DNA from 2 places in the Streptomyces sp. B1866 genome. Region 1 is predicted to be linked to the other one. Evidence: predicted binding sites of a transcription regulator. Region 1 holds the regulator's gene; the other holds the start of a gene.

Evidence for each region. Region 1 encodes HspR, which represses chaperone genes until heat shock. Its sites were predicted from a motif close to TTGAGNNNNNNNNNCTCAA; they were not measured.
Region 2: the regulator HspR is predicted to act here: its motif matches at 9,821-9,839, upstream of lon (endopeptidase La).

What each region holds. Positions count from the first base shown of each region.
Region 1 is NZ_JAVSCF010000087.1:3,081-21,575, forward strand. It holds gene RKE29_RS14100 ((Fe-S)-binding protein) at 1-2,071, opposite strand, end outside; gene dnaK (molecular chaperone DnaK) at 2,466-4,319, shown strand; gene grpE (nucleotide exchange factor GrpE) at 4,316-4,975, shown strand; gene dnaJ (molecular chaperone DnaJ) at 5,123-6,289, shown strand; gene RKE29_RS14120 (heat shock protein transcriptional repressor HspR) at 6,293-6,769, shown strand; gene RKE29_RS14125 (Uma2 family endonuclease) at 6,950-7,615, shown strand; gene RKE29_RS14130 (cupin domain-containing protein) at 7,704-8,078, shown strand; gene RKE29_RS14135 (TIGR03618 family F420-dependent PPOX class oxidoreductase) at 8,259-8,675, opposite strand; gene clpB (ATP-dependent chaperone ClpB) at 8,890-11,496, shown strand; gene RKE29_RS14145 (YbjN domain-containing protein) at 11,650-12,207, shown strand; gene RKE29_RS14150 (hypothetical protein) at 12,345-13,583, opposite strand; gene RKE29_RS14155 (hypothetical protein) at 13,799-13,978, shown strand; gene RKE29_RS14160 (nuclear transport factor 2 family protein) at 13,989-14,348, opposite strand; gene RKE29_RS14165 (OsmC family protein) at 14,583-14,966, shown strand; gene RKE29_RS14170 (choice-of-anchor C family protein) at 15,315-15,956, shown strand; gene RKE29_RS14175 (acyl-CoA dehydrogenase family protein) at 16,090-17,304, opposite strand; gene RKE29_RS14180 (acyl-CoA dehydrogenase family protein) at 17,318-18,495, opposite strand, start outside.
Region 2 is NZ_JAVSCF010000178.1:821-12,727, reverse strand. It holds gene RKE29_RS21135 (DUF742 domain-containing protein) at 10-426, opposite strand; gene RKE29_RS21130 (roadblock/LC7 domain-containing protein) at 423-920, opposite strand; gene RKE29_RS21125 (ATP-binding protein) at 939-3,311, opposite strand; gene RKE29_RS21120 (protein phosphatase 2C domain-containing protein) at 3,702-4,472, shown strand; gene RKE29_RS21115 (MarR family transcriptional regulator) at 4,720-5,238, opposite strand; gene RKE29_RS21110 (lysozyme) at 5,445-6,311, shown strand; gene RKE29_RS21105 (NAD(P)H-dependent oxidoreductase) at 6,551-7,102, opposite strand; gene lon (endopeptidase La) at 7,336-9,798, opposite strand; gene RKE29_RS21095 (response regulator transcription factor) at 10,069-10,809, shown strand; gene RKE29_RS21090 (ATP-binding protein) at 10,889-11,907, shown strand, end outside.

The DNA.
Region 1 (18,495 bases):
GGCAGAACGGGCAGGCGGTGGAGACGATGTCCGGGTTGAGGGCCAGCGCCTCGTCCACGCGCTCGGTGTTGATGCGCTTGCCGATGCGCTCTTCCATCCACATGCGCGCGCCGCCGGCGCCGCAGCAGAAGCCGCGCTCCTTGTGGCGGTGCATCTCCTCGTTGCGCAGGCCGGGCACCTTGGCGATGATCTCGCGCGGCGGGGTGTAGACCTTGTTGTGCCGGCCCAGGTAGCACGGGTCGTGGTAGGTGATCAGGCCCTCGACCGGGGTGACGGGGGTGAGGCGCCCGGTGTCGATGAGGTGCTGGAGCAGCTGGGTGTGGTGGATGACCTCGTAGTGGCCGCCCAGCTGGGGGTACTCGTTGGCCAGGGTGTTGAAGCAGTGCGGGCAGGTCGCGACGATCTTCTTCTTGGACCGCTCCACGACCACGCCCTCGTCAGCGTCCTCGCCGAAGGCCATGTTCAGCATCTCGACGTTCTGCTGGCCGAGCTGCTGGAAGAGGAACTCGTTGCCCAGGCGGCGGGCGGAGTCGCCGGTGCAGGACTCCTCACCGCCCATGATCGCGAACTTGACGCCCGCGATGTGCAGCAGCTCCGCGAAGGCCTTGGTGGTCTTCTTGGCGCGGTCCTCCAGGGCGCCGGCGCAGCCGACCCAGTACAGGTAGTCGACCTCGGTGAGGTCCTCGACGTCCTGGCCGACGATCGGGACCTCGAAGTCGACCTCCTTGGTCCACTGGAGGCGCTGCTTCTTGGCCAGGCCCCAGGGGTTGCCCTTCTTCTCCAGGTTCTTCAGCATCGTGCCGGCCTCGCTGGGGAACGAGGACTCGATCATGACCTGGTAGCGGCGCATGTCGACGATGTGGTCGACATGCTCGATGTCGACGGGGCACTGCTCGACGCACGCGCCGCAGGTGGTGCAGGACCACAGCACGTCCGGGTCGATGACGCCGTTCTCCTCCAGCGTCCCGATCAGCGGGCGCTCGGCCTCGGCCCGGGCGGCGGCCGGGATGTCGGCCTTGTCGGGGTCGGCGCCGCCGGCGGTGGCCAGCAGGTAGGGGGCCTTGGCGGCCGCGTGGTCGCGCAGGGCCATGATCAGCAGCTTGGGGGACAGCGGCTTGCCGGTGTTCCACGCGGGGCACTGCGACTGGCAGCGGCCGCACTCGGTGCAGGTGGAGAAGTCCAGCAGGCCCTTCCAGGAGAAGTGCTCGACCTGGGAGACGCCGAACTGGTCGTCCTCGCCGGGGTCCTCGAAGTCGATCGGCTGGCCGCCGGAGGTCATCGGCTGGAGGGCGCCGAGCGCGGTCGCGCCGGACGCCTCGCGCTTGAACCAGATGTTCGGGAAGGCCAGGAAGCGGTGCCAGGCGACGCCCATGGTGGTGTTGAGGCTGACCGTGATCATCCAGGTGAACGACACGATGATCTTGATCATGGCGACCAGGTAGGTCAGGTTCTGGAGCGTCTCGTGGCTCAGCCCGCGGAAGGCGGCGACCAGCGGGTACGACGCGAGGTACGCGGCCTCGTAGTGCTCCACGTGGTGCAGCGCGCCCTCCAGGCCGCGCAGCACCATGATCGCCAGGCCGACGGTGAGGATGACGCCCTCGACGAAGTACGCCTGCCAGAAGGTGGAGCCCGCGAAGCGGGACTTGCGGCCCGCGCGGGAGGGCAGGTTGGACAGGCGGATGCCGATCAGGACGAGGATGCCCAGGACCGTCGTGGTGCCCATCACCTCGACCAGCAGCTCCCAGGGCAGCCACTCGCCGATGACCGGCAGCAGCCAGTCGGCCTCGAAGAGCTGCCCGATCGCGTTGGCGAGGGTGAGGATCAGGGTCAGGAAGCCGACGGCGACGAACCAGTGGGCGACACCGACGATCCCCCAGCGGTTCATGCGGGTGTGCCCGACGAACTCCTTGGCGAGCGTCACGGTGCGCTGGACCGGCTCGTCGGTCCGCGAGCCCGCCGGGACCGGCTGGCCGAGCATGATGAAGCGGAAGATCTGCGCGATCGCTCGGCCGAACAGCGCGGCGCCGACCGCGGTGAACACCAGCGAAACAATGATCGCGGCGAGTTGCATGGCGGGCTCCTCGGGCCTGCTGAAGCGTGAGACACCAGTCTAGCGCAGACACTACTACTGAGTAACTTACTTGACAGTCACTACCAGTGAGTAACTTAGCCGGTCTCCGCCGACCTTACCCGGGAAACCGCGAACCCATGTAGCGGAAGGAGCGGTGAATCTGCGCCGCGAGCGGGGTTCACGGCCGCCGGGGCGGGCCGGCGGAGCGGGCCGGCGGACAGGCAGCCGGGCGGGTCGGCGGGCTCCAGCGCTCATGCCCGTAAGGCTCATATAAAACTTGAGCCAGCCAGACTCAGCTCTGTTGACACGTCCGATCCGATCCGGCACCCTTGAGCCAGTCACGCTCAATGTGCGCAAGCTGAAGTCGAAGAAGCTGTAGTTGGAGGACTCCGAGATGGCACGTGCGGTCGGCATCGACCTGGGTACGACGAACTCCGTCGTCAGTGTGCTCGAAGGCGGTGAGCCCACCGTCATCACCAACGCCGAGGGCGCCAGGACCACGCCGTCCGTTGTCGCCTTCGCGAAGAACGGCGAGGTGCTGGTCGGCGAGGTCGCCAAGCGCCAGGCCGTTACCAACGTGGACCGGACCATCCGCTCCGTCAAGCGCCACATGGGCACGGACTGGAAGATCGGCCTCGACGGCAAGGACTTCAACCCGCAGCAGATCAGCGCCTTCATCCTGCAGAAGCTGAAGCGGGACGCCGAGGCGTACCTGGGCGACAAGGTCACCGACGCGGTCATCACCGTCCCGGCGTACTTCAACGACTCCGAGCGGCAGGCCACCAAGGAGGCGGGCGAGATCGCGGGGCTGAACGTCCTGCGCATCGTCAACGAGCCCACCGCCGCCGCCCTGGCGTACGGGCTGGAGAAGGACGACCAGACCATCCTCGTCTTCGACCTCGGCGGCGGCACGTTCGACGTGTCCCTGCTGGAGATCGGCGACGGCGTGGTGGAGGTCAAGGCCACCAACGGCGACAACCACCTCGGCGGCGACGACTGGGACCAGCGGGTCGTGGACTACCTGGTCAAGCAGTTCGCGGGCGGGCACGGCGTGGACCTGTCGAAGGACAAGATGGCCCTCCAGCGGCTGCGCGAGGCCGCCGAGAAGGCCAAGATCGAGCTGTCCAGCTCGACCGAGACCACGATCAACCTGCCGTACATCACGGCGTCGGCCGAGGGCCCGCTGCACCTGGACGAGAAGCTGACCCGGGCGCAGTTCCAGCAGCTCACCGCCGACCTGCTGGACCGCTGCAAGACCCCGTTCCACAACGTGATCAAGGACGCGGGCATCTCGCTGTCCGAGATCGACCACGTGGTGCTGGTCGGCGGCTCGACCCGTATGCCCGCCGTCGCCGAGCTGGTCAAGGAGCTGACCGGCGGCAAGGAGGCCAACAAGGGCGTCAACCCGGACGAGGTCGTCGCCATCGGCGCCTCGCTCCAGGCGGGCGTGCTGACCGGCGTGGTCAAGGACGTGCTGCTGCTCGACGTCACCCCGCTGTCCCTGGGCATCGAGACCAAGGGCGGCATCATGACCAAGCTGATCGAGCGCAACACCACGATCCCGACCAAGCGCTCGGAGATCTTCACCACGGCCGAGGACAACCAGCCGTCCGTGCAGATCCAGGTCTACCAGGGCGAGCGCGAGATCGCGGCGTACAACAAGAAGCTCGGCATGTTCGAGCTGACCGGCCTGCCCCCGGCCCCGCGCGGCGTGCCGCAGATCGAGGTCACCTTCGACATCGACGCCAACGGCATCATGCACGTGGCGGCGAAGGACCTCGGCACCGGCAAGGAGCAGAAGATGACCGTCACCGGCGGCTCCGCGCTGCCGAAGGACGACATCGACCGCATGATGCGGGAGGCCGAGCAGTACGCGGAGGAGGACCACAAGCGCCGCGAGGCCGCCGAGACCCGCAACCAGGCCGAGCAGCTGGTCTACCAGACCGAGAAGTTCCTCCAGGACAACGAGGACAAGGTCCCCGGGGACGTCAAGAGCGAGGTCGAGACCGCGCTCGGCGACCTGAAGGAGAAGCTGAAGGGCGAGGACACCGCGGAGATCCGCACCGCGACCGAGAAGGTCGCGGCCGTCAGCCAGAAGCTGGGCCAGGCCCTGTACGCGCAGGCGGACGGCCCCGCCGCCGCCGGCGGCGCCGAGGGCGCCGGGCAGGCCAAGGCCGAGGACGACGTGGTGGACGCCGAGATCGTCGACGACGAGAAGGCCGACAAGGGACAGGGTGGTGCCGCGTGACGGAGGAGACTCCGGGCTTCGAGGAGCAGCCCGACGTCCCCTCCGAGGCCGCGCCGACCCCGGACGACGCGGCGCCGGGCGCCGGACCCGCCGAGGAGGCGGGCCCGGCCGGCCCGGACGGGGACGTGGAGCGGGTGGCCGTGCAGGCCCAGCTCGACCAGGCCCGTTCCGCGCTGAGCGAGCGCACGGCGGACCTGCAACGGCTCCAGGCCGAGTACCAGAACTACCGGCGCCGGGTCGAGCGGGACCGGGTGGCGGTCAAGGAGATCGCCGTCGCCAACCTGCTGACGGAGCTGCTGCCCGTCCTGGACAACATCGGCCGCGCCCGCGACCACGGCGAGCTGGTCGGCGGCTTCAAGTCCGTCGCCGAGTCGCTGGAGTCGGTGGCGGCCAAGATGGGGTTGCAGCAGTTCGGCAAGGAGGGTGAGCCCTTCGACCCGCTGGTCCACGAGGCGCTGATGCACTCGTACGCGCCGGACGTCACCGAGACGACGTGCGTGCGGATCCTGCAGCCCGGGTATCGGATCGGCGAGCGTACTATCCGCCCGGCGCGGGTGGCGGTCGCCGAGCCGCAGCCGGGCGCCCAGCCCAAGGACGGGCCGGGCGCGGGCGCGGACGGTGCGGACGAGGACAGCGGTGGCCCGGACGAGGGCTGACGCGGTACGGGCCCGGCGCCGCTCGCCGCGCCCGGGACGGGCGGGGCGGACCGGCCGCGCGGCCCGGGCGGGGCGGGCGGTACGGGCAGGGCGGAGTGGGCCGGGCAGGCCGGCCGGCAGGACGGCTCGGAAGGAGGGACGCCGGGGATGAGCACGAAGGACTTCATCGAGAAGGACTACTACAAGGTTCTCGGCGTTCCCAAGGACGCCACCGAGGCGGAGATCAAGAAGGCGTACCGGAAGCTCGCCCGTGAGTTTCACCCGGACGCCAACAAGGGCGACCCGCGGGCCGAGGAGCGCTTCAAGGAGATCTCCGAGGCCAACGACGTGCTCGGCGACCCCAAGCGGCGCAAGGAGTACGACGACGCGCGCGCCCTGTTCGGCAACGGCGGCTTCCGCCCGGGCCCCGGCGCGGGCGGCGGCCCCGGCTCGTTCAACTTCGACCTGGGCGACCTCTTCGGCGGCGCCCAGGGCGGGGGCGGCGGCTTCGGCGGCGGCCTCGGGGACGTCTTCGGCGGCCTGTTCGGCCGGGGCGCCGGGCGGCAGCAGCCGCGCCGCGGCCAGGACGTGGAGTCGGAGGTGACGCTCAGCTTCACCGAGGCGGTGGAGGGCGCCACCGTCCCGCTGCGGATGACCAGCCAGGCCCCGTGCAAGGCCTGCTCGGGCACGGGCGACAAGAACGGCAACCCGCGCGTGTGCCCGACCTGCGTGGGCACCGGCCAGATCAGCCGGGGCGCGGGCGGCGGCTTCTCGCTCACCGACCCGTGCGTGGACTGCCGGGGCCGCGGGCTGATCGCCCAGGACCCGTGTGAGGTGTGCCGGGGCAGCGGCCGGGCCCGCTCGTCGCGCACCATGCAGGTGCGCATCCCGGCCGGGGTGAGCGACGGCCAGCGGATCCGGCTGCGCGGCAAGGGCGGCCCCGGCGAGACCGGCGGCCCGGCCGGCGACCTGTACGTGGTCGTGCACGTCGACGCGCACCCGGTCTTCGGCCGCAAGGGCGACAACCTGACCGTCACCGTGCCCGTCACCTTCACGGAGGCGGCGCTGGGCGGCGAGATCCGGGTGCCGACGCTCGGTGGCCCGCCGGTCACCCTCAAGCTGCCGCCCGGCACGCCGGGCGGGCGCACCCTGCGCGCCCGGGGCAAGGGCGCGGTGCGCAAGGACGGCACCCGCGGCGACCTGCTGGTCACCGTCGAGGTCGCCGTCCCGACGAACCTCGACGACAAGGCGCGGGACGCGCTGGAGGCGTATCGCGAGGCGACCGCGGGCGAGGACCCGCGGACGGAGCTGTTCCAGGCCGCGAAGGGAGCGTGACCCATGGAGAGGGACGGCCGGGCCGGAGTGCCCGGAGGCGTGGGCCGGAGCCGGAACCCCTACGAACTGACCGACGATTCCCCGGTGTACGTCATCTCCGTCGCCGCCCAGCTCTCCGGCCTGCACCCGCAGACGCTGCGCCAGTACGACCGGCTCGGCCTGGTCTCCCCGGACCGCACCGCCGGCCGCGGCCGGCGCTACTCGGCGCGCGACATCGCGCTGCTGCGCCAGGTGCAGCAGCTCTCGCAGGACGAGGGCATCAACCTGGCCGGTATCAAGCGCATCATCGAGCTGGAGAACGAGGTCGCGGCGCTGCGCGCGCAGGTGGCCGAGCTCCAGCAGGCGGTCGAGGGCGCGGCGGCGGCCATGCGGCAGCGCGAGGCGGCGGTGCACGCGTCGTACCGCCGTGACCTGGTGCCGTACCACGAGGTGCAGCAGACCAGCGCGCTGGTGGTGTGGCGGCCGAAGCGGCCGGAGTAGGCACGCGTCCCGCGCGGGCCCGCTCGCGGGCGGCCCCGGCGTCAACACTGGTACGGCATTTCATCTTATGAGGTGGCCGGCGGCCTTTCGGAGCCTCCGGGCCGCCGTGCTCCCTACATTGGCGATGTCGCTTGTGCCGCACGGCACGTACGCCCAGACTTGAGGAGGAGGTGCTGCGCCATGACCGCTCTCGCCCAGGAGGCCCCGGAGTCGGCCCACGAGGCCCCGGAAGCTCCCGAGGAGGTACCCGAGATGCCCCGTCCGGAGGAGCTGGACGAAGTCCTGTGGCAGGCGTGGAAGGACATGGAACTCCCCGAGGGCTATCGCGCGGAGATCGTCGAGGGGTTCATCGAGGTGTCGCCTACCGGACGTGCCAGCCACGCAAGGATCATCAACCGGCTGCGTGAAGCGCTGGCCAGACACCTGGAGGGCAGTGAGTACTCGGCTCAGCACGACTGGAACGTCATCCACGACCGGAAACCCTGGGTCCCCGACCTGATCGTCGTGCCCAGGGAGGACGAGGAATTCCTGACGGAGGACGGCCTGGGGCTCACCGCCGAGGCGATCCAGCTCGTCGTCGAGGTCGTCTCTCCCGGCCGCAACCACCAGCAGCGCGACCGCGAGCGCAAGCGCCGCGCGTACGCGACTGCGGGCATCCCCGTCTACGTCATCATCGACGACTACGACAACCACGGCACGGTGACCGTGCTCACCTCGCCCTCGCCGAAGGAGGGCCTGTACGCCGCGTCCACCAGGGTTCCGTACGGCACCGACGCCGAGATTCCCGAGGGCCCGGCCAAGGGGTTCGTAATCACCGAGGCCGTCACCGGTCCGCGTCTCGACTGAACGGCCGAGCGGCCACGCCGCGCGATATCACCTCCGCGCGCTTTTGTCCTGTTTTGGGCGCAGGATGGGAGCAGGAGGAGGTACCGCCATGTTGGAAGTCAAGACAACCGAGAAGCCGGACGAGCGCCGCGACTTCCCCCGGGGCCACCTGGAGGCCCTGCACCTGACCGGGCTGGAGTTCGCCGTCGCGACCTTCGAGCCGGGCTGGCGCTGGTCGGAGAGCGTGGCCCCGATCGCGGGCACGCCGAGCTGCCAGTTCGCCCACAAGGGGTACGTGGTCAAAGGCCGGATCCGCGTCCGGATGGACGACGGGGGAGAGGCCGAGGCCGGGCCCGGTGACGTGTTCGTGTGCTCGCCGGGGCACGACGCGTGGGTGGTCGGCGACGAGCAGGTCGTGGTGTACGACTTCGGCGAGACCATGGCCTCGTCGTACGCGAAGGAGGAATCGGCGCAGGAAGGGTAGGGGTGAGGTCCGTCAGGCGCGGGTCCCGGGCGGGGCCCGGCCTCGGGGACCGTTCTCGACGCGGCCGCCGCCATCGCGCGGCGGCCGTCGCTCGGCGCCGCCGGGCCCGTAGCGGGCTCCCGGGCCGCTTACCGGGCCGCCGCCCGCCGTTCCGGCCCGTACGGCGCGTGCCGCCGCGGCTCAGCCCGTCCCGTACGTACGGCCCATCGCGCGCGTCAGCGTGATCAGCAGCAGGACCCGGTCCGGGCGCGGGGCCGGGGCGCGGCCGTAGCGTTCGGCGTAGCGGTCTTCGGCGTCGGCGATCGCGGCGGGGTCGGTCACGACCGCCGCGCGGCCCTCCAGCGTGGCCCAGCGGCGCGGGGCCACCTGGCACACGGCCACCGGCGCGCCCGCCGCGCCCGCCGCCGCGACGTGCGCGGCCTTCCTGCTGTCGCGCCGGGCCAGGACGCGCGCGACGCCCCCCTCCGGGTCGTACGTGACGCCGACCGGCGCGACGTGCGGCGTGCCGTCGGGCCGGACGACGGTGAGGGTGCACACGTGGCGTTCCCGCCAGAATGCGAGGTACTCGGGGGGCGGGTCCCGGAGGTCGACGGCCATGGGAGGAGAACGTAGCCGACCGCCGGGCCGACCGCCGCGCCGCCCCCGCCCCCGCCCCCGCCTCTGCCGACCGCCCCGGTCGCGCCGCTGCGAGGGCGGGACGGCGAGGGGCCGTCATCGCTACCGCCAAGCCCTTGAGTGGAATAGACTCAACTTATCGGATGTTGGGTACGGCAGGAGTGACCGCCGGACGCGCGAGGAGGAGCACGAAGACGTGGACGCCGAGCTGACCAACAAGAGCCGGGAGGCGCTGAGCGCCGCCCAAGAGCGGGCGGTGTCCGCCGGCCACGCGGACATCATCCCCGCCCACCTGCTGCTGTCCCTCCTCCAGGACCGGGACGGCGGCAACGCGAACATCCTCGACCTGCTCGCCGCCGCCGAGGCCGACGCGGCGGCGCTGCGCGCCGACGCCGAGAAGCAGCTCGCCTCCCAGCCCAGCGTGCAGGGCTCCACCGTGGCCCCGCCGCAGGCCAGCCGCGACCTGCTGGCCGTCCTCGCGGACGCCGGCCGGCGCGCCGAGGACCTCGGCGACGACTACGTCTCCACCGAGCACCTGCTCATCGGCATCGCCGCCAAGGGCGGCCCGGCGGGCAGTGCGCTGGCCCGGCAGGGCGCCACCGAGCGCAGGCTGCTCGACGCCTTCCAGGCCGCCCGGGGCGGCCGGCGGGTGACCACGCCGGACCCGGAGGGCACGTACAAGGCGCTGGAGAAGTTCGGCACGGACTTCACCGCCGCCGCGCGCGAGGGCCGGCTCGACCCGGTCATCGGCCGGGACCAGGAGATCCGCCGCGTCGTGCAGGTCCTCTCCCGCCGCACCAAGAACAACCCCGTGCTCATCGGCGAGCCCGGCGTCGGCAAGACCGCCGTCGTGGAGGGCCTGGCCCAGCGGATCGTCAAGGGCGACGTGCCCGAGTCGCTGAAGAACAAGCGGCTGGTGGCGCTGGACCTGGGCGCGATGGTCGCGGGCGCGAAGTACCGCGGCGAGTTCGAGGAGCGGCTGAAGAGCGTGCTGGCCGAGATCAAGGCCAGCGACGGGCAGATCGTCACCTTCATCGACGAGCTGCACACGGTGGTCGGCGCGGGCGCGGGCGGCGACTCGTCCATGGACGCGGGCAACATGCTCAAGCCCATGCTCGCGCGCGGCGAGCTGCGCATGGTCGGCGCCACCACGCTGGACGAGTACCGCGAGCGGATCGAGAAGGACGCCGCCCTGGAGCGCCGGTTCCAGCAGGTGCTGGTCGCCGAGCCGTCCGTGGAGGACACGGTCGCCATCCTGCGCGGCCTCAAGGGCCGGTACGAGGCGCACCACAAGGTGCAGATCGCCGACAGCGCCCTGGTGGCCGCCGCGGCTCTCTCCGACCGGTACATCACCGCCCGCTTCCTGCCGGACAAGGCCATCGACCTGGTGGACGAGGCCGCGTCCCGGCTGCGCATGGAGATCGACTCCTCGCCCGTGGAGATCGACGAGTCGCAGCGCGCCGTGGACCGGCTGCGGATGGAGGAGCTGGCCCTGTCGAAGGAGACGGACGCCTCCTCCCGGCAGCGGCTGGAGAAGCTGCGCCGCGACCTCGCCGACAAGGAGGAGGACCTGCGGGGGCTCACGGCCCGCTGGGAGAAGGAGAAGCAGGGCCTGAACCGGGTCGGCGACCTCAAGGGCCGCCTGGACGAGCTGCGCGGCCAGGCCGAGCGCGCCCAGCGCGACGGCGACTTCGAGACCGCCTCCAAGCTGCTGTACGCGCAGATCCCGGCCCTGGAGCGGGAGCTGGCCGAGGCCTCGGAGGCCGAGGCGGAGGCCAAGCGGGAGACCATGGTCAAGGACCAGGTCGGCCCGGACGACGTGGCCGACGTGGTGTCCTCCTGGACCGGCATCCCCGCGGGCCGGCTGCTGGAGGGCGAGACGCAGAAGCTGCTGCACATGGAGGAGGAGCTGGGCCGCCGCATCATCGGCCAGTCCGAGGCCGTACGGGCGGTGTCGGACGCGGTGCGCAGGGCGCGGGCCGGGATCGCCGACCCGGACCGCCCGACCGGCGCGTTCCTGTTCCTCGGGCCCACCGGGGTCGGCAAGACCGAGCTGGCGAAGGCGCTCGCCGACTTCCTGTTCGACGACGAGCGGGCCATGATCCGCATCGACATGAGCGAGTACGGCGAGAAGCACAGCGTCGCCCGCCTGGTCGGCGCGCCGCCCGGCTACGTCGGCTACGAGGAGGGCGGCCAGCTCACCGAGGCCGTGCGGCGCCGCCCGTACAGCGTGGTGCTGCTGGACGAGGTCGAGAAGGCCCACCCCGAGGTCTTCGACATCCTGCTCCAGGTGCTGGACGACGGCCGGCTCACCGACGGCCAGGGCCGCACGGTCGACTTCCGCAGCTCCATCCTGGTGCTGACCTCCAACCTCGGCAGCACGTACCTGATCGACCCGCTGCTGAGCCAGGAGGAGAAGAAGGAGAGCGTGCTGGAGACGGTGCGGTCGTCCTTCAAGCCGGAGTTCCTGAACCGGCTGGACGGACAGGTGGTCTTCACCGCCCTGACCCAGGACGAGCTGGCCCGCGTCGCCCGCCTCCAGACCGACCGGCTCGCCGCCCGGCTCGCCGAGCGCCGCCTCACCCTGGAGGTCACCCCGGACGCGCTGGCCTGGCTGGCGGAGCGGGGCAACGACCCGGCGTACGGCGCGCGGCCGCTGCGCCGCCTGGTGCAGACCGCGATCGGCGACCGGCTGGCCCGGGAGATCCTGGCGGGCGAGGTCCGGGACGGCGACACGGTACGGGTCGACGTGGCCGGCGACGACCTGCTGGTGGGCCCGGTGCCGGGCGGGAAGTCCCTGTGACGCCGCCGCGGCCGTAGGGAAGCCGGGGCCCGGTCCGTCCGGGCCCCGGCCCCGGCTTCTCCGCCCGCGGACCGGGCTTGTCCCGGCCCTGGGTTGCGAGGTGCGGGCGAGAGTGCGGGAGGATGGGATTAACCGTATGAAGGGAAATCCACGGTGAGCATCGACCCGTCCTCGATTCCGAACTTCGGGGGCCAGCCCGAACCACAGCCGACGGGTCCGCAGGGCCCCGTCATCCCGGACCAGGACCTGGTCACCCAGCTCCTGGACCAGATGGAGCTGAAGTACGTCGTCGACGAGGAGGGGGACCTCGCCGCCCCGTGGGAGGACTTCCGCACGTACTTCATGTTCCGGGGGGAGGAGGAGCAGCAGGTCTTCTCGGTACGCACCTTCTACGACCGGCCGCACAGCATCGACCAGAAGCTGGCGCTGCTGGAGGCGGTGGACGACTGGAACCGCCGCACCCTGTGGCCCAAGGTCTACAGCCACACCAACGACGACGGCACGGTCCACCTGATCGGTGAGGCCCAGATGCTGATCGGCACCGGCGTGAACCTGGAGTACTTCGTCGCCAGCACCGTCAGCTGGGTGCGGGCCTCGATCGAGTTCGACCGGTGGCTGGTGGAGCAGCTCGGCCTGGAGGCCGACGTGGAGCCCGGCGCCGACGAGGGCGGACCGGACGGACCGGACGGGCAGGACGGGCAGGGCGACTGAGCCCGCCCGGCCCCGGCCCGGGGCCCGGGCGGCGGTGGGCCTGACCGGCCCGGCCGCCGGAGCCCGGCCCGGTCGGCCCGTCCGGCCTGCCCGGCCTGCCTCGTCGGCCCGGTCGGCCCTGTCGTGGCCGCGAGCGGTCACAGCGGGACGTCCGCCACGGTCAGCAGGTACGTCCCGTAGGCCCACGAGAGCCCGGCCAGCGCGCCGACCGTCACCCAGGCGGTGCGCGGCCGGGCTCTGGCCAGCGCCTGGGCGGCGGGCAGCAGCAGCGGGAAGGCGGGCAGCAGGAAGCGCGGCTTGGATGTGAAGTAGTGCGTGCCGCCGAGGGTGATGACCACCAGCGCCAGCGTGTAGACGAGCAGGACGAGCGGCGGCCGGTCCAGGGCCAGCAGCGCCAGGCACAGCAGCGCGGCGCCGACGACCGCCAGCACCATGTAGTCGCAGAGGTGGTCCTTGCCGACGACCAGGTGCCGCAGCCAGTGGAAGCTGTCGCGGCCGAAGTCGAAGCGCGACCCCCATTTGGCCTGGATCGCGAAGTAGCCCAGCGGGTCGCCGCGCTGGGCGCCCACCCAGGCCACGTACCCCAGCCAGCCCAGCGGCGCGAGCACCGCGCCCAGCAGCACCCCGCCGCGGCCGTCCCGCCCCGGGCCGTCCCGGCCCAGGCCGCCCCGGGCGCCGCCGCCCCGCCGTATCGCGGCCAGCGCGCAGGCCCACACGGCCAGCGCCACCGCGATGCCGTTCGGCCGGGCGAGACCGGCCAGCAGCGCCAGCGCCCCGGCCCACCGCCAGCGGCCGGTCAGCGCCGCGTACAGCGACCAGACGGCCAGCGCGGTCAGCAGCGGCTCGGTGTACGCCATGGACTGCACGATGGCGTGCGGCAGCAGCCCCCACAGCACCACCAGCAGCGCGGCCACCCGCCGCCCGTACAGCCGCCGGCCCACCGCGTGCACGCCCCACGCCGCCACCCCGGCCGACACCCAGGCGATCAGCAGCCCCGCGTCGAGCGTGGGCAGGAACGGCACGAGGGTGGTCACCGCCCGGATCAGCGCCGGGTACAGCGGGAAGAAGGCCAGGTCGTCGAAGGTGAGGTTCTTGGCGTCGGAGTAGGACACCGTGCCGTATCCGTGTTCGGCGATGCCCGCGTACCACACGCTGTCCCACGTGAAGCCGAGCAGCAGCCGCGGGTTCCTGCCCACCCACCACGCCCAGCCGGCCATGCACACGATTCCGGCCAGCCGGGCCGCCGCGTACAGCCCGAGCGCGGGCGCGGCGAGGCGCAGTGACGCGGCGAGGCGCCGTCCCGTCCGGCCCAGGGCGCCGGGCGGGACGGGAGGCAGCTCGGGGGTGGGTACGGGCACGGCGGTGTCGGCGGACACGGGGCACCTCCGGTGCGGGCGCCGCGGCGGCCCACGACCGGCCGCGGCGGTGACGAACACCCTCTCGCACACCGACCCTGCGGCATCCCGCGGACGCCCGCGACCGCTCGCGTCCGTTCGCGGGAGCCCGCCACCCGCACGGCGGCCCGCCGGGAGACCGCCGGTACGCTCGGTGCCCGGCCCGGGCGCGCGGCCCGGGCGGGCAGGAGGCGGTGGTGATCGACGTCGGCGAGGCGCTGGCCCGGGAGCAGATGGCCGAGTACGCGGAGGTGAGCGCGGCCCTGGAGCGCGGCGAGGAGCTGCGCCGGCTGACCTGGGCCGCGCGGGCGTCGATCGCGCTGATCGTGCTGGGCGCGGTCGCGTGGATGATCTGGTCGTCGCTGCAACCGCGCTGAGCGCCTGGGCTCAGACCTCGGGCCCGTACGCGCCGAGTCCGCGGCAGATCAGACCGTCCCGGAAGGTCAGCACCTCGGAGACGGCCTGGCCGCGCTCGTTGCGGTAGTTGATGACGACCGTGTCCACCGAGGCGCGGACGTCCTCGACGGTGAAGCGCAGGTCGGGCAGTCGGCGCAGCCCCGCCGACCAGTAGGCGCGCAGGGCGTCCTTGCCGCGCACCTCGCCGGACGGGTCGTCGCCCCACTGGATGATGCGGGGCGAGGCGAAGACCACGTCGTCCGTGTAGTGGGTGAGGATGCGTTCGAGGTCGTGGGCGTTCCAGGCGTCGGCCCACTCCTGGGTGAACCGCTGGGCGAAGGTCAGATCCATGCGGCGGACGCTAGCGGCGCGGGGCGGCGGGCACCGGGAATTCCACGGAGCGGACACCCGGCCCGGTTTCGGACGGCTCACGGCGCCGTTCCGCCCCGGCTCCGGCGGGACCGCGCCGGCCCGTCTCGCAGGACGGAAGTCCACGTCCTGCCGTCCGGCCGCTCTCGTACGCTCCGGCTCGTATCCACCCGCGAGAAGGCGGGCGGACGAGGCCGGACGGCGAGAGGCGAGGCGATGATCGAGGCGACGGCACTTCCGACACCCTGGCAGGTCAGGTACCGGGCCGGTGGGCACGAGGGCGTCGCGGACACCCGCAAGGCCGGTCTCGGCGGGGCGGCCGGCCCGCGCCCGCACGACCTCCTGGAGGCCGCGCTGGCCACGTGCATGACCATGACCGCCCGCATGGCCCTGGCGGTGGCCCTGCCGGACGCCGACGGGGACGTGGGGGAGGTCAGCGTGCGCGTATCGCTGGACCGGAGCGGGCCGGAGGCGCGGTTCCGCTACGAACTCGTCCTCGACCCGGCGCTGGAGCGCCACCGCCCGCTGCTGGCCGAGTACATCGCGAACTGCCCGGTGCGCCGCACGCTGAGCGGCCCGCTGGCCTTCGACCCCGCCTGACCGCCCGCCGGACGCGAATGCGCGCGTCCGGCGGCGCAGGCAAGCCTCAGCCGGGGCGGAATTCAGGGGCCGACGACATGACCAGCCGCGGGTCATGCGTCCGGCTGAGCCGTTGTCATCCCCGCGCCGCCGCCACTTTGGCTTTGGCCGACCGCCCGGTGGCGGCGGGTCGAGTTCCGCTTGAGCGGGGGGTCGCGCGTTGGGGCGGTGGCCCCGCGCGCACCCGCGCGCGATCGGGTCTCACACCCTCGTGCGCGGGCGTCCGGCCCTTGGCCCGCACCGCGCCGAGGAGGGAGAGTTCACGGCGCTCCACCAACGCTCTCGCAAACTTTCAACCGGGAGGACTTCATGGTGGCCTTACGCACCTACGCCATCGCCCTTGCCACGGCCGGCCTGATCGCCGCCGGCGGCGGCACCGCGCTGGCCGCGCCGGCCGGCGGCACGGACACGGCGGGCTCCGCGACCGCGGCGGTCAGCCGGTTCGACGACGGCAGCTTCGAGTACCCGCTCGCTCCGGCGAACAGGTTCACGACGTACGCGGCCGGGCAGTCGATCGGCCCCTGGCGGGTCGGGGCCGGCGGCGTGGACCTGATCGGCGCCGGGTTCTGGCAGGCGGCCGAGGGGGACCAGTCCGTCGACCTCAACTCCGGCAACCCGGGCTCGGTGGCCCAGACCTTCACCACGACCCCGGGCCGCGCCTACACGGTGACGTACGCCCTGGCGGGCAACACCGGCGGCGCCCACGGCCCGAACAACCCGGTCGTGAAGACCGGGCGGGTGCTCCTCGACGGGCAGGTCTTCCAGGACTTCTCGTTCGACGTCAGCAACGCCACGACCGCCGACATGGGCTACGTCCGGCGGCAGGTGACCTTCGAGGCCAGCCGCGCGACCACGACCCTGACGTTCGCCAGCACCACCCCCGGCGCCTACGGGCCCGCGATCGACGACGTACGGGTCAGCACCTGCTGCTCGTGCGCGTGCCCCGGCTGACCGGCGGCCGGTACCGGGCGGCCGGCTGACGCCGAGGCGGCCGCCGGGACGACGAGGGCCCTCCCCGCACCGGCGGGGAGGGCCCTTCGCGGTGCCGTCGGCGCGCGGCCCCGCGCGGCCCGGCGGGCGCGGGCTACTTCAGTTCCGACGACGACCGGCCCAGCAGGCGGCGGGCGACGATCAGCTGCTGGATCTGCTGGGTGCCCTCGAAGATGTCGAGGATCTTGGAGTCGCGCGACCACTTCTCCAGCAGGGAGTTCTCCGAGTAGCCGACGCTGCCGGCCAGTTCGACGGCGCTGAGCGTGACGTCGCTGCCGGTGCGGCCGGCCTTGGCCTTGGCCATGGACGCCTGGGTGGAGTTGGGCTGGCGGTTGTCCGCCATCCACGCCGCCTCCAGGGCCAGCAGGTAGGCGGCCTCCCAGTCGGCCTCCAGCTGGAGGAACTTCGCGGCCGCGGCCGACTGGCTGTTGGCCGGGCGGTCGTAGTCGATCTCCACGCCCGCGTCGGTCAGGATCGTCCGCAGCTCCTCCAGCGCCGCCCGCGCGCAGCCGATGGCCATGGCGGCCACCAGCGGGCGGGTGTTGTCGAAGGTCTGCATGACCCCGGCGAAGCCCTGCTCGGTGTTGATCTCCGGGCTGCCCAGCAGGTTGTCCTTGTGGACGCGGACGTTGTCCAGCCGGAAGTGGGCGGTGTCGGAGGCGCGGATGCCGAGCTTGTGCTCCAGGCGGACCAGCTCGAAGCCGGGCGTGCCCTTCTCGACCACGAACGACTTGATCGCGGCCTTGCCCAGGTTGCGGTCCAGGGTGGCCCAGACGACCACGCAGTCGGCCCGCTCGCCGGAGGTGACGAAGATCTTCTCGCCGTTGAGGACGTAGTAGTCGCCGTCCTGGGTGGCGGTGGTGCGGATGGCGCCGGAGTCCGAGCCGGTGTCGGGCTCGGTGATGGCCATGGCCGCCCACTTGCCCTCGAACCGCTTGAGCTGCTCGTCGTTGGCCACGGAGGCGATGGCGGCGTTGCCCAGGCCCTGGCGGGGCATGGTCAGCAGCAGGCCGGTGTCGCCCCAGCACATCTCGATCGTGGCGAGCACGACCGACATGTTGGAGCCGTTCTGCACGCCCTTCTGCTTCTTCTTGCCGCCGCTCTCCGAGCGGCGCACGCCGCCCGCGCCCGCGCCGCCGCCGGTGGCCGCCAGGCCGTCCAGCAGCGCGGCGAGGGTGTCGAGCTCCTTGGGGTAGGTGTGCTCGGCCTGGTCGTACTTGCGCGAGTTGGGCCGGAAGAACTCCGCCGCGGCCTGGTGGGCCTGGTCGATGAGTACGTGCAGCTTCTTGGGAATCTCAAGATTGATCATGTCTAAAAGCCCCTCAGACGAGGACGACGCCTTCCATCAGGCCGATCGCGCGAAGGTCGCGGTACCAGCGCTCCACCGGGTGTTCCTTGACGAAGCCGTGGCCGCCGAGCAGCTGCACGCCGTCGTTGCCGATCACCATGCCCTTGTCCGCGCACAGCTTGCGGGCCAGGGCGACCTCCCGCGCGTGCGGCAGGCCCTGCTCGACGCGCGAGGCGGCCTTGTAGGTCAGCAGCCGCATGGCCTCCAGCTCGATGCCGATGTCGGCCACCTTGAACGCGACGCCCTGGCGGTTGGCGATCGGCTCGCCGAACGCCTGCCGCTCGTTGACGTAGGGGATCACGTAGTCCAGTACGGCCTGCGCGGTGCCGAGCGACAGGGCGCTCCAGGCCAGCCGGGACAGCCGTACGCACTCGGTGTAGACCTCGCTCCTGCCCTCGCCGAGCAGCGCGGAGGCCGGCACGGTCACGTTGTCCAGGACGAGGCGGCCCAGGCCCGCGGCGCGCAGGCCCATGGCGGGCTCCGACTCGACCGTCAGGCCGGCCGTGCTGGACTCGACGACCAGCAGCACCGGGCCGCTGCCGGGCAGGTGGGCGGCGACCACGAACAGCTCGGCGGACGCGGCCTGCGGCACCAGGGACTTCACGCCGTCGATGACGAACCCGCCGGGGGTGCGGCGCACGGAGGTGCGCAGCGTGAAGGGGTCGAACAGCGCGCGCGGCTCCTGGACGGCCAGGGCGGCGGACGGCACGTTCTCGCCGACGAAGGAGGGCAGGTACGTCGACTGCTGGGCGGAGTCGCCCCACAGCACCAGCGCGGTGCTCACCGCGGACGGCGCCAGGCACGCGACGGCCAGGCCCATGTCGCCGTGCGCCAGGGCCTCGGCGATCAGCACGTTGGTGACCGCGGACCGCTCGCCGCCGACGCCGCCCAGCTCCTCGGGCACGCCGACCTGCGTGACGCCCAGCTCGGCGGCCTTGGCGACCAGGCCGTCCGGGGCCGCGCACTTGTCGTCGGCCTCGGCGGCGGCGGGCCGGACCAGCTCGGCGGCGAACTCCGCGACCGTGTCGCGGATCATCTGCTGCTCTTCGCTGGGCGTCAGGTCGAACAGGTCGCGCCGGCTCGCGGACGCCGGACGGGCCGGCTTGCCGTTGCCCTGCACCTTGCGGAAGGTGCGGCTGGCGGCGGCGGCCG
Region 2 (11,907 bases), on a different contig from region 1:
ATCGTTGTCTCAGAGTCTGCGCAGTCCACCAAGAACCCTTTCGAGCAGCGCGCGGTCGGGCTGTTGCCCGGCCCCGCCCGCCGTACCGTACACGCGAATTCTGCCCTGCTCGGCGAGGTCGCTGAGCAACACGCGGACCACGCCGAGGGGGATTCTTAACAGCGCCGACACCTCCGCGACCGACCGGACGCGCCGGCACAGCTCCACGATCGCCCGCGCCTCGGGCGGCAGTCGGGAGCCGGACGGCGCCGACGGCCCGTCAGCGCCCGCGTCCCAGGGGCCCGGAGCGTCCAGCGTGGCCACGAACATCTCGACCGGCAGGGGGTGGCCGCAGCGGGTGCGGCCCGCGGTGAGCGAGTAGGGGCGCACCCGGCCCGGCCGGCGCTGGGCCGGGATGCGGAAGGGCAGCTGTGCGGCAGGCGTCACAGCCCGGCTCCTCCCGCCGCCTCCACCGATCTGCGCAGCTCGCCGCGGAGTTCGGGGGTCAGGACGTGGCCGGCCCGGCCGACGAACAGCGCCATGTGGTAGGCCACGACCGTCATGTCGCAGTCGGCGTCGGCGTGCACGCCGAGCAGCGAGCCGTCGCTGATCGACATGACGAACAGGCAGCCTTCCTCCATGGCGACGACCGTCTGCCTGACGTCGCCGCCGTCCATCAGCTTGGCCGCGCCCAGCGTGAGGCTGCCGAGGCCGGAGACGATGGTGGCCAGGTCTGCGGTCGACCCCTTGGGGCCGTCCTGGGCCGTGGGGTCGAGCGGTGCGGGGGCCGCGGCCTGCGGGTCGGAGGAGAGCAGCAGCAGGCCGTCCGACGAGACGACGGCCACCGAGCGGACTCCGGGGACCTCCTCGACCAGGTTGGCCAGCAGCCAGTGCAGGTTACGGGCCTCGGTGCTCAGCCCGTAGGTGCTACTCGGCGCCATCAACTGCGTGCCTCCTCGCTAAACCGTGCCACTCTCGTCCCCGATGCCAGGGGGCTCCGTGCGCCCCTGCGGCCGCTCGCCCGGCCAGTGGCCGGTCCGCCACTGGCCGCTGTGCCACTCGTCGACCTGCCAGGAGCCGGCCGCCTGCTGGGCTCCGACGGCCGTGTGCCGCCGCAGCTCCGCCTCGGCCTCGGCGTCGTGGCGGCCCTGGCGCGCGCCGCGCTGGAAGCCGCCGAGGCGGCGCCGCAGCTCTTCGGCGTTCACCGAGCCGGTGCGCTCGGGGGTGCCCGGCTCGCGGCGCGCCACCGTCCTGGGCGTGCGCTTGGGCAGCCCCGTGCCGGTGACGGCCCGCAGCCCGGTCACGGTCCCGTCCAGCGCGGACCTGCCCGGGGTGCCGCCCGGCGTGCCGCCCTGGGAGGCGGCGCCCTGGAGCGCCCCGCCCAGGGTCCCGACCCGGGGGGCCGCGCCCGGCGGGCCGCCCTGCGGGGTGCCGGGCGGCGTGCCCTGGCCCGCGGTCTGGGGCCCGGTCGGTACGGGTCCGGACGGCGGGCCGGGGTCATGCTTCCAGGTCTCCCGGCCGTGGTTCCAGTCGGCCGCCGTCGTGCCGGCGGACGGCCGGCCGAACCCGTCGGTCGCGGACGGGGTGTACGGCCGCGCGGCGCCCGGCCCGTACGCGATCCGGTCCGACTCGTCCTCGGGGTGCTGGCGGGTGACGTCCTCGCCGGGGCCGTGAAGTCCGCCGGGGCCGTGAAGTCCGCCGGGGCGGCGGGGGTCGCCGGGGCCGGGCGGCGCGGCGGCGGGCGTGCCGGAGTACGGCGTGAGGTCCGGCCGGGGCACGGCGCCGGTCGAGGGCCCGTCGGCCCCCGGCGCGGCCGGTCCGCCGAACGCCGCGGGACCGGCGGCCGCCGCGCCCATCGACGGGTCGGCGACCGGAGCGCCCGTGGACGGGTCGAACACCCTGCCCACCGACGGGTCGAACACGCTGCCCGCCCTACCCGTGGACGGGTCGAACGTCATCCCCGCCGAGGGGGCGATCGACATGCCCACCGAGGGGTCGGCGGTGCCGCCCGCCCCCGGGCCGATCGGCGCGCCGGTCGACGGGTCGGCCTGGCCGGTGCCCGCGTGGTCCGGGACGAGGATGGCCAGCGGCAGCAGCACCACGGCCTCCACGCCGCCCCGCTCCCGCCCGCGCAGCTCCACGCGCATGCCGTGCCGGGCGGCGAGCCGGGTCACCACGTACAGGCCCAGGCCCCGCGGGTCGTGCCCGTCCGGTCCGGCGCCGTGCTCCGGCGCCCGTCCGGCGAGCCGTTCGTTGAGCCACGCGCGCTGGTCGGCCGGGATGCCCACGCCGTCGTCCCGGACGGACAGCATGACCTCGCCCGTCTCCAGCGGCCAGCCGGAGACGCACACCGGCGCCTCGGGCGGCGACCCGGCGGCCGCGTTGTCGAGCAGTTCGGCGACGAGGTGGCTGACGGCGTCGGCGGCGTGGCCGGCGACCCGCGCGGGCGGCGGCAGCGGATGGATGCGCACCCGGTCGTACCGCTCGGCCTCGCTGACCGAGGCCCGCAGCACGTCGAACAGCGGCACCGGGCCGGGGTGCACGGTCGCCGGCTCGGCGCCGGCGACCAGCAGCAGGCTCTCGGTGGAGCGGCGCATGCCGGTGGCGAGGTGGTCGAGCTGGAAGAGGGTGTGCAGCCGGTCGGGGTCCTGCTCGGCGCCCTCCAGGCCCTCGATGACGGCGAGCTGCCGCTCGATCAGGCGCAGGGTACGGGCGGCGAGTCCGGCCACGCCGGGCTGCGCGCGCGTCCCGCCGCCCGGCCCGTCGCCGCCGTCCGCGCGGGCCTGAAGGACTTTCAGGCGCGCGGCGGCCTCGTCCCGTCCGCGCAGCAACTCGGCCGTCTTGTCGGCCAGCCGCTGCCGCTCGGCGTCCAGGTGGGCCCGCTCCATGTCGAGCTGCTGGGCGCGCTCCCGCTCGCGGGCGGCGATCCGCTGCAACTCGCCCAGGGCCCGTACGACGTCGGCGAACTCGTCCTCGCGCGGCGGCGCGTCGACCGGCTCCTCGGCCAGCGGGTCGCCGGCCACCCGCCGCGCGCCGTCGCGCAGGGCGGCCAGCGGCCGGGTCACGCCGCGGGTGGCGAGCACACCGGCCGTCAGGACGGCCAGCAGGCAGCCGCTCGCGACGGCCACGGTCAGCGGCGCGGACTGCGGAGTGTCCGTCAGGGCGGCGACGACGCCCGGCGATCCGCTCGCCACCGTGGCGAAGGAGACGACGGTGACCGAGACGGCCAGCCGGTTGCGGACCCGGGCCGGGCCGGGCGCCGGGGCCGTATCCCGTTCCCGCCGCCGCTCGCCGTGTCCGCGGTTGCTGCCCCGAAGCCGTTTCTTCCGCACCGGTGCTCACAATCTTTGTCGCCGACCCGCTGGGGACGCCAGAAGTGACGAAGGCTCAACTCTCACGGGCGCCACCCCTGGTAGGACGTCCGACCCTCCCAGGACCGCTGTGAGGCGGACGCCCCATCATCCGCCCGGCCACCATAATGAGTGAACCCTACGGAGAACCTGACCACCAACTCCCGCCCCGGGGTGTATGACCGGCCGCCCGGCCCGAAGTGGAAAACGCCTCCGCGCCCTGGCAAGATGCCCCGGCCAGCCGTCCCGCGAAAACGTCAATCGACGGCAAATCCGGCATTGCCGCTTTTGGTGTGAACCAATTCGCGCCCGCGCGCGGCACCGGGCGCGGGTACCGCGCCGGGGCGCGCACCGGTCCGGCAGACTGCTGCCGTGCGCATCGAACTCGCGACCGCCCACGGCGACGCCGGCCGCCCCAACGAGGACTACGTGTCGGTGGCCCTACCAGCGTCTGGCCAGGGCGGCGCGCTCGTCCTGCTGGACGGGGTGACCCCGCCCGAGGACGGCGGCGGCTGCGCGCACGGCGTCACCTGGTTCACGGCGCGGCTCGGCGGGGCGCTCCTCGAACTGTCCGGTTCGCAACGGGATATGCCGCTGGCGGCATGCCTCTCGGCCGCAATCGAACGCACCGCCGAAAAACATCAGGACACGTGTGATCTTTCTCACGTACGCACGCCGCAGGCCACGGTGGTCGCGGTGCGCTGGGACGCGGACCGGGTCGAGCACCTGGTGCTGAGCGACTCGGTGCTGCTGGTCGAGGCCCCGGACGGCACGGTCACCCCGGTGCTCGACGACCGGCTCGACCGGCTGCGCGCGGCCGGCCGGCTCGTCGCCCCGCTGCGCAACGCCGAGGACGGCTTCTTCACCGCCGCCGCCGACCCCGGCGTGGCCCGCCGGGCCGTGACCGGCACCCTGCCCCGCGCGGAGGTGCGGGCGGTGGCGGCGCTCACCGACGGGGCGGCGCGCTGGGTGGAGGTGTTCGGCGCGGGCGACTGGACGCGGTGCCTGGACCTGCTGCGCGGGGCGGGGCCGCGGGAGCTGATCGACGAGGTGCGGGCGGCCGAGGCCGCCGACCCGCTGGGCCTGGCCCACCCCCGCGACAAGGCGCACGACGACGCGGCGGCCGTCTTCGCCGAGCTGTGAGCCACACGGCCGGCGCCGCGCGGATCCCGCGCCGTACGGGCGTCCATGCGCGCGCCGGCGCCCCGGCCGCCCGCACCGCGCTCCCCGGCCGTGCGCCGACGCGCCGTCACCCGTTCGGCCGCCCTACACCACCGTCAGCTCACGGACGCACACCACGCGCGATAAATAACCCGAAAAGGTACGCGGATGCCGTAATCCGAGTCGCCCCGCCGCCATCCGTGTGCGGACCATGGCAGGCATGAGGGGTTTACTCGTCCACGCGGCCCGGCTCGTCGGATTCGCGAAGCGAGTTGAGCCGGTGCAGCAGCCGGGCGAGTTCGGCGACCTCACCGCGGTCCCAGGCCGCGAGACGTCGCGCGTACCGCGCCCGCCGCGCGCCGCGGACGCGCCGGAAGCGGGCCCGTCCGCCCTCCGTCAACTCCACGAGAAAGGCCCGGCCGTCGGCGGGGTCGGGCGTGCGCGCCACGAGTCCGAGCTGTTCCAGGGCCCGGAGCTGACGGCTCATCGTCGCCTTGCCGACGCCGAAGTACGCCGCCAGCGCGGTGGCGCGCTGCGGTCCGGCGTCCTCCAGGCGCATCAGCAGGCCGTAGGCCGCGGGTTCCAGGTCGGGGTGGACCTCGCGGGCCAGCTCGCCCGACGACGCGCGGGCGCGGCGCAGGAAAACCGCCAATTCCCGTTCGAGAGCGAGGTAGGCATGGTCCACGCCGAATTCCCTGTCGACCCGCCCCTCGTCCGGCGCCGGAGGCGTCGCACCGTTGTCGCCCACGTCAGGCCGCCCTCTTTCGCCTCGTCCGGAGTTTCACGGCGTGAAAGTTTCTTTCCCGGCACGGCCGTCGCCGCAGCTCGGTCAGTATTTCGCAGGATTAGACCAACGGCACCACCCGGCCCCTCTTTCGCGGCGGCGGTCTACGCCCGTAGCGTCCTCATGACATGGTCACACCAATGACATGCGCCCCCCACGGAGGCCCCCACATGCCTGTGCCCAGACCCGGTTCCGTCCGCCGCGCGCTGACCGCGCCGGCCAGTGTCCTCGCCACCGTCCTGGCCCTGCTGGCCGGTTTCCTCGCCACGGTCCTCGCGCTGTCCGGTACGGCGTCGGCCGCCACCCCCCAGCCCCTCTCCCATCCCGACGACGACTGGGCCGGGTCCCAGATCCTCCGGCACGAGGGCGCCGGCGACCGCACGCGCGGCGCCGCGGAGCCGTCGCTGCTGGCCGGCGTCGAAGGCGTGGACGTCAGCAGCCACCAGGGTAACGTCGACTGGGCCGCGCTGTGGAACAGCGGCGTCCGGTTCGCCTACGCCAAGGCGACCGAGGGGACCACGTACACCAACCCGTACTTCCCCCAGCAGTACAACGGCTCGTACAACGTCGGCATGGTCCGCGGCGCCTACCACTTCGCGCTGCCCGACGTCTCCAGCGGCGCCACCCAGGCGAACTACTTCCTCAGCCACGGCGGCGGCTGGTCCCGGGACGGCAAGACGCTGCCGGGCGCGCTGGACATCGAGTACAACCCCTACGGCGCGACCTGCTACGGCCTGAGCCAGAGCGCGATGGTCAGCTGGCTGAAGGACTTCGTCAACACCTACGCGTCGCGCACCGGCCGGGATCCGGTGATCTACACCTCCACGAGCTGGTGGAAGACCTGCACCGGCAACAACGCGAGCTTCGGCGGCCTCAACCCGCTGTGGATTCCGCGCTACGGCTCGTCCGTCGGCGAACTGCCGGCCGGCTGGGGCTTCCACACCATCTGGCAGTACACCTCGACCGGCCCGACCGTCGGCGACCACGACCTGTTCAACGGCTCCTACGACCGGCTCGTGGCCCTCGCCAACGGCTGACGCGGCCCACCGGTCCCGCTGAGCGCGGGCGACCCCACCGGATCCGGCGGCACGCCGGTCCGCGCCCGCTCCCCCTCCGGCGCCCGGGTCCGGCCACCCGGCCGCCGGAGGGCACCCCCGGACCGTACGGGCCCGTACGAGCACGAAGGGGCCGTACGGGCCCGTACGCAAGCGCGCGAAGGGCGCCTTCCGTCGCGGAAGGCGCCCTCGCCGCGGCGTGCGGCCGGCCCGGCGGCGCGTCAGACGGCGGCCAGGCTGCGCTCGCCCTCGGCGGCGGGCGCCAGCAGCTCCCGGTAGCGCCGCGCGTGCCCGGCCAGCGCCTCGTCGCCGACGTCGAGAGTCCCGTACACCGCGAACGGCTCCTGGTACGCCGCGCCGACGAAGTGCGCGCTCGCCTCCAGCGGCCGGAGCAGTTCGGCGAGGGTGAAGCGGTTCGGGCCGCCGGACCGGTAGACCTCCTCGGGGCCGCCCACGCTGGTGGCCACAAGCAGGGACTTGCCGTGCAGGGCGGTGCCGCCGGTGCCGTACGCGAAGCCGTACAGCAGCACCTCGTCCAGCCACTTCTTCAGCAGCGGCGGCACCGAGTACCAGTAGAGGGGGAACTGAAGGACGATCCGGTCGTGCTCGCGCAGCAGCCGCTGCTCGCGGTCCACGTCGAGACCCAAGTCGGGATAGGCGGCGTACAGGTCGTGCAGCGTGACGCCGTCGGCGTCGCGCACGGCGTCGGCGAGGGCGGCGTTGACGCGGGACTCGGCGAGCCGGGGGTGGGCGAGAAGGACGAGGGTGGACACGGGTCTCCTTGGGGAGGGCGGGGGGCGCCGCGCGGGCGGTGGACGCCGGGCGGCGGCCCCGCAGTGAGTAGACAGGTCTGTCTACTAGAGGGTGATCCTATCAACGGGGCGGCTCGGCATCAACGGCGTTCCGCCCGGGCTCCGGCGGGCGGGCGCGGCCCCGCCGCGGAGCCTCCACGGGGGGAGGCTCCGCGGCGGGGCGAGGGCCGCCCGGCCGGCCGCGCCCGTCACGCTCACGCCGCGGCCGGGACCTCCTGGTCCGCCCCGGAGTCCCGGGTGGCCGGCCGCAGGGCCAGCTGGAGCACCTGGCGCACGTCGCCGACCGGGTGGACCTCCAGCCGCGCCAGCACCTCGGCGGGCACGTCGTCCAGGTCGGGCTCGTTGCGCTTCGGGATGATCACGGTCGTCAGCCCGGCGCGGTGCGCGGCCAGCAGCTTCTGCTTGACCCCGCCGACCGGCAGCACCCGGCCGGTCAGCGACACCTCGCCGGTCATCGCCACGTCCGGCCGCACCGGCCGGCCCGACAGCAGCGAGGCGAGCGCCGTGGTCATCGTGACGCCCGCGCTCGGGCCGTCCTTGGGCACCGCGCCGGCGGGGACGTGCAGGTGCACGCCGCGGTCCTTCAGGTCGCCGACGGGCAGCTCCAGCTCCGCGCCGTGCGAGCGCAGGAAGGACAGGGCGATCCGCGCGGACTCCTTCATCACGTCGCCGAGCTGGCCGGTGAGGACCACGCCCGCGCCGCCGGTCTCCGGGTCGGCCAGCGACGCCTCCACGTACAGCACGTCGCCGCCCGCGCCGGTGACCGCGAGGCCGGTGGCCACGCCGGGCACGGCGGTGCGCCGCTCGGCCGGGTCCTGGGCGGCCTCCGGGGTGTGGTGCGGCCGGCCGAGCAGCGGGCGCAGGTCGTCCTCGCCGACGGTCAGCGGCAGCTCCCGCTCGCCCAGCGCGTGCTGGGCGGCGACCTTGCGCAGCAGGCGGGCGACGGACCGCTCCAGGCTCCGCACGCCGGCCTCGCGGGTGTACTCCCCGGCCAGCCTGCGCAGGGCCACGTCGGTGAGCGTCACCTCGCCGGGCTCCAGGCCCGCCCGCTCCAGCTGCCTGGGCAGCAGGTGGCCGCGGGCGATGACGACCTTCTCGTCCTCGGTGTAGCCGTCCAGGCGGACCACTTCCATGCGGTCGCGCAGCGCCTCCGGGATGGCCTCCAGGACGTTGGCCGTGGCCAGGAACACCACGTCGGACAGGTCCAGCTCGACCTCCAGGTAGTGGTCGCGGAAGGTGTGGTTCTGCGCGGGGTCGAGGACTTCGAGCAGCGCGGCGGCCGGGTCGCCGCGGAAGTCGGAGCCGACCTTGTCGATCTCGTCCAGGAGGACGACCGGGTTCATCGAGCCGGCCTCCTTGATCGCGCGGACGACACGGCCGGGCAGCGCGCCCACGTACGTACGCCGGTGGCCGCGGATCTCGGCCTCGTCGCGCACGCCGCCGAGCGCCACCCGTACGAACGTCCGGCCCATGGCGCGGGCCACCGACTCGCCCAGCGACGTCTTGCCCACGCCGGGCGGGCCGACCAGGGCCAGCACCGCGCCGCCGCGGCGGCCGCCGACCACGCCCAGGCCCCGCTCGGCGCGCCGCCTGCGCACCGCCAGGTACTCGGTGATGCGGTCCTTGACGTCCGCCAGGCCCGCGTGGTCGGCGTCCAGCACGGCGCGGGCGCCGCGGATGTCGTACGCGTCCTCGGTGCGCTCGTTCCACGGCAGCTCCAGGACGGTGTCCAGCCAGGTGCGGATCCAGCCGCCCTCGGGGCTCGCGTCGGAGGCGCGCTCCAGCTTGCCGACCTCCTTCAGGGCGGCCTCGCGGACCTTCTCGGGCAGGTCGGCGGCCTCGACCCGGGCGCGGTAGTCGTCGGCCTCGTCCTCGGCGCCGGGCGCGCCGCTGAGCTGGGCCAGCTCCTTGCGCACGGCCTCCAGCTGGCGGCGCAGCAGGAACTCGCGCTGCTGCTTGTCGACGCCCTCCTGCACGTCCTTGGCGATGGCCTCGGCCACGTCCTGCTCGGCGAGGTGGTCGCGCAGCCGGCCGACGGCGAGCTTCAGCCGCGCCACCGGGTCGGCGGTCTGGAGCAGCTCGACGCGCTGCTCCAGGGTCAGGAACGGCGAGTAGCCGGCGTTGTCGGCGAGCTGGCCGGGGTCGTCGATCTGCTGCACCCGGTCCACCACCTGCCAGGCACCGCGCCCCCGCAGCCAGGTGGCGACCAGCGCCTTGTACTCCTTGACCAGCTCGGTGACCTGGCCCGGCAGGGGGTCGGGCAGCGGCGGCTCCGCCACGCGGGTCGCCTCGACCCACAGCGCGGCGCCGGGTCCGGTGGTACCGGCGCCGATGCGCACCCGGTGCACGGCGCGGATCAGCGCGCCCGGGTCGCCGTCGGACAGCCGGCCCACCTGCTCCACGGTGCCCAGCGCGCCCACCGCGGTGTACGCGCCGTCCACCCGTGGCACCAGCAGCACGCGCGGCTTCCCACCGCCGGGCCGGGTGCGGCCCGGCCCGGTCCCGGGCGCGGCGCGCTCGGCCGCGGCCTGCGCGGCTTCCACGGCGGCGCGCACCTCGGCGTCGGACAGGTCCAGCGGCACCACCATGCCGGGCAGCACCACCTCGTCATCGAGCGGCAGTACGGGCAGGGTGAGCGGTGCGGACGACGAACCCATGATCTCTCCCTCGGCAGGCAAGTTGAGTTATGCCCACTCAATGCCGGGGCCGGAGGGATTGTTCCCCCGCCCTTGTTCGCCGTGAGCGATCATCGCCCCGGCCCACTCACCGCATGGTGGTCGCACGGGCGCACGACCGTACGGGAGTGCGTAGCCGAGCCGCGGGGCCTGCCTTTACGCTGCTTGCCAACCAACGGAACGTGCCACGGCAGCCGACCACCTGCCCGGCACACGGGCCACCAGAGCACGGGACCACCCAGGGGCGGGCGCATGGAGTCAAGTCACACGAGCCACAACGGGGCCCCCGCGACCACTCCAGGGGCGCAGCGCCGGGTGCTGGTCGTGGAGGACGACCCGACCATCGTCGACGCCATCGCGGCCCGGCTGCGCGCCGAGGGCTTCCAGGTGCAGACCGCGAGCGACGGGCCGGCCGCCGTGGACACGGCCGAGGCGTGGCAGCCCGACCTGCTCGTCCTCGACGTGATGCTGCCGGGCTTCGACGGCCTGGAGGTCTGCCGCCGGGTGCAGGCCAGGCGGCCGGTGCCGGTGCTGATGCTCACCGCGCGCGACGACGAGACCGACATGCTGGTGGGCCTCGGCGTGGGCGCGGACGACTACATGACCAAGCCGTTCTCCATGCGGGAGCTGGCCGCCCGGGTGCACGTGCTGCTGCGCCGCGTGGAGCGGGCGGCGCTGGCCGCGCACACGCCGCGCAACGGCATCCTGCGGCTGGGCGAGCTGGAGATCGACCACGCGCAGCGGCGGGTGCGGGTGCGCGGCACGGACGTGCACCTGACGCCGACCGAGTTCGACCTGCTGGTGTGCCTGGCGAACACGCCGCGCGCGGTGCTCTCCCGCGAGCAGCTGCTGGCCGAGGTGTGGGACTGGGCCGACGCGTCCGGCACCCGCACCGTCGACAGCCACATCAAGGCGCTGCGCCGCAAGATCGGCGCCGAGCGCATCCGCACGGTCCACGGCGTGGGCTACGCGCTGGAGACCCCGGCCGCGTGAGGCCCGGGCGCGAGCGGGGAACCGGCGGGCGGCGCGGCCCGGCCGGCGCGGCGGGGCGCGGCCGCGGGGCGGGGCGGGCATGAGGCTGGTGCCCGGCCGCGCCGCCTGGAGCCGGCTGTGGGAGGCGCTGCGGCCGTTCGACCCGTACCGGTCGATCAAGGCCGCGCTGGGCGCGCTGGTGATCGGCTCGGTGATCATCACGACGCTGCTGGTGCTCGCGGCGGTCCGGTCCGACACCGAGCTGCGGATCATCACGATCTTCTCGATCATCACCTCGCTGCTGATCACCCAGTTCGTGGCGCACGGCCTGACCGCGCCGCTGGACGAGATGACCGAGGTCACCCGGGCCATGGCGCACGGCGACTACACGCGCCGGGTGCGGGCGGCCCAGCGCCGGGACGAGTTCGGGGCGCTGGCGACCTCCTTCAACCGGATGGCCGCCGACCTGGAGGCGGTGGACACCCACCGCAAGGAGCTGGTCGCCAACGTCTCGCACGAGCTGCGCACCCCGATCGCCGGCCTGCGGGCCGTCCTGGAGAACGTCGTGGACGGCGTCTCCGAGGCCGACCCGGAGACCATGCAGATCGCGCTGCGGCAGACCCAGCGGCTGGGCCGGCTGGTCGAGCAGCTGCTGGACCTGTCCCGGCTGGACCACGGCGTGGTGCCGCTGCGCGCGCGGCGGTTCGAGGTGTGGCCGTACCTGGCCGGCATCCTCAAGGAGGCGTCGATGGCCACGTCCATGGCCAAGGGCGCCTCGGCGGAGCGCGCGGGCCCGCACGCGCGCCAGGACGTGCACCTGAACCTCGACGTGCAGCCGCCCGACCTGATCGCCTACGCCGACGCCGAGCGGCTGCACCAGGTCGTCGCCAACCTCGTCGACAACGCCGTCAAGCACAGCCCGGCGCACGGCCGGGTGACCGTGCGGGCCCGGCGCGGCGACGGCGCGCAGAGCCTGGAGCTGGAGGTCGTGGACGAGGGGCCGGGCATCCCGGCGGCCGAGCGGGACCGCGTCTTCGAGCGGTTCAACCGGGGCGGCAGGCCCGCCGAGGGCGACCGGTCCGGGGCGCGCACCGGCGGCCCGGGCGGCGACGGCGGCAC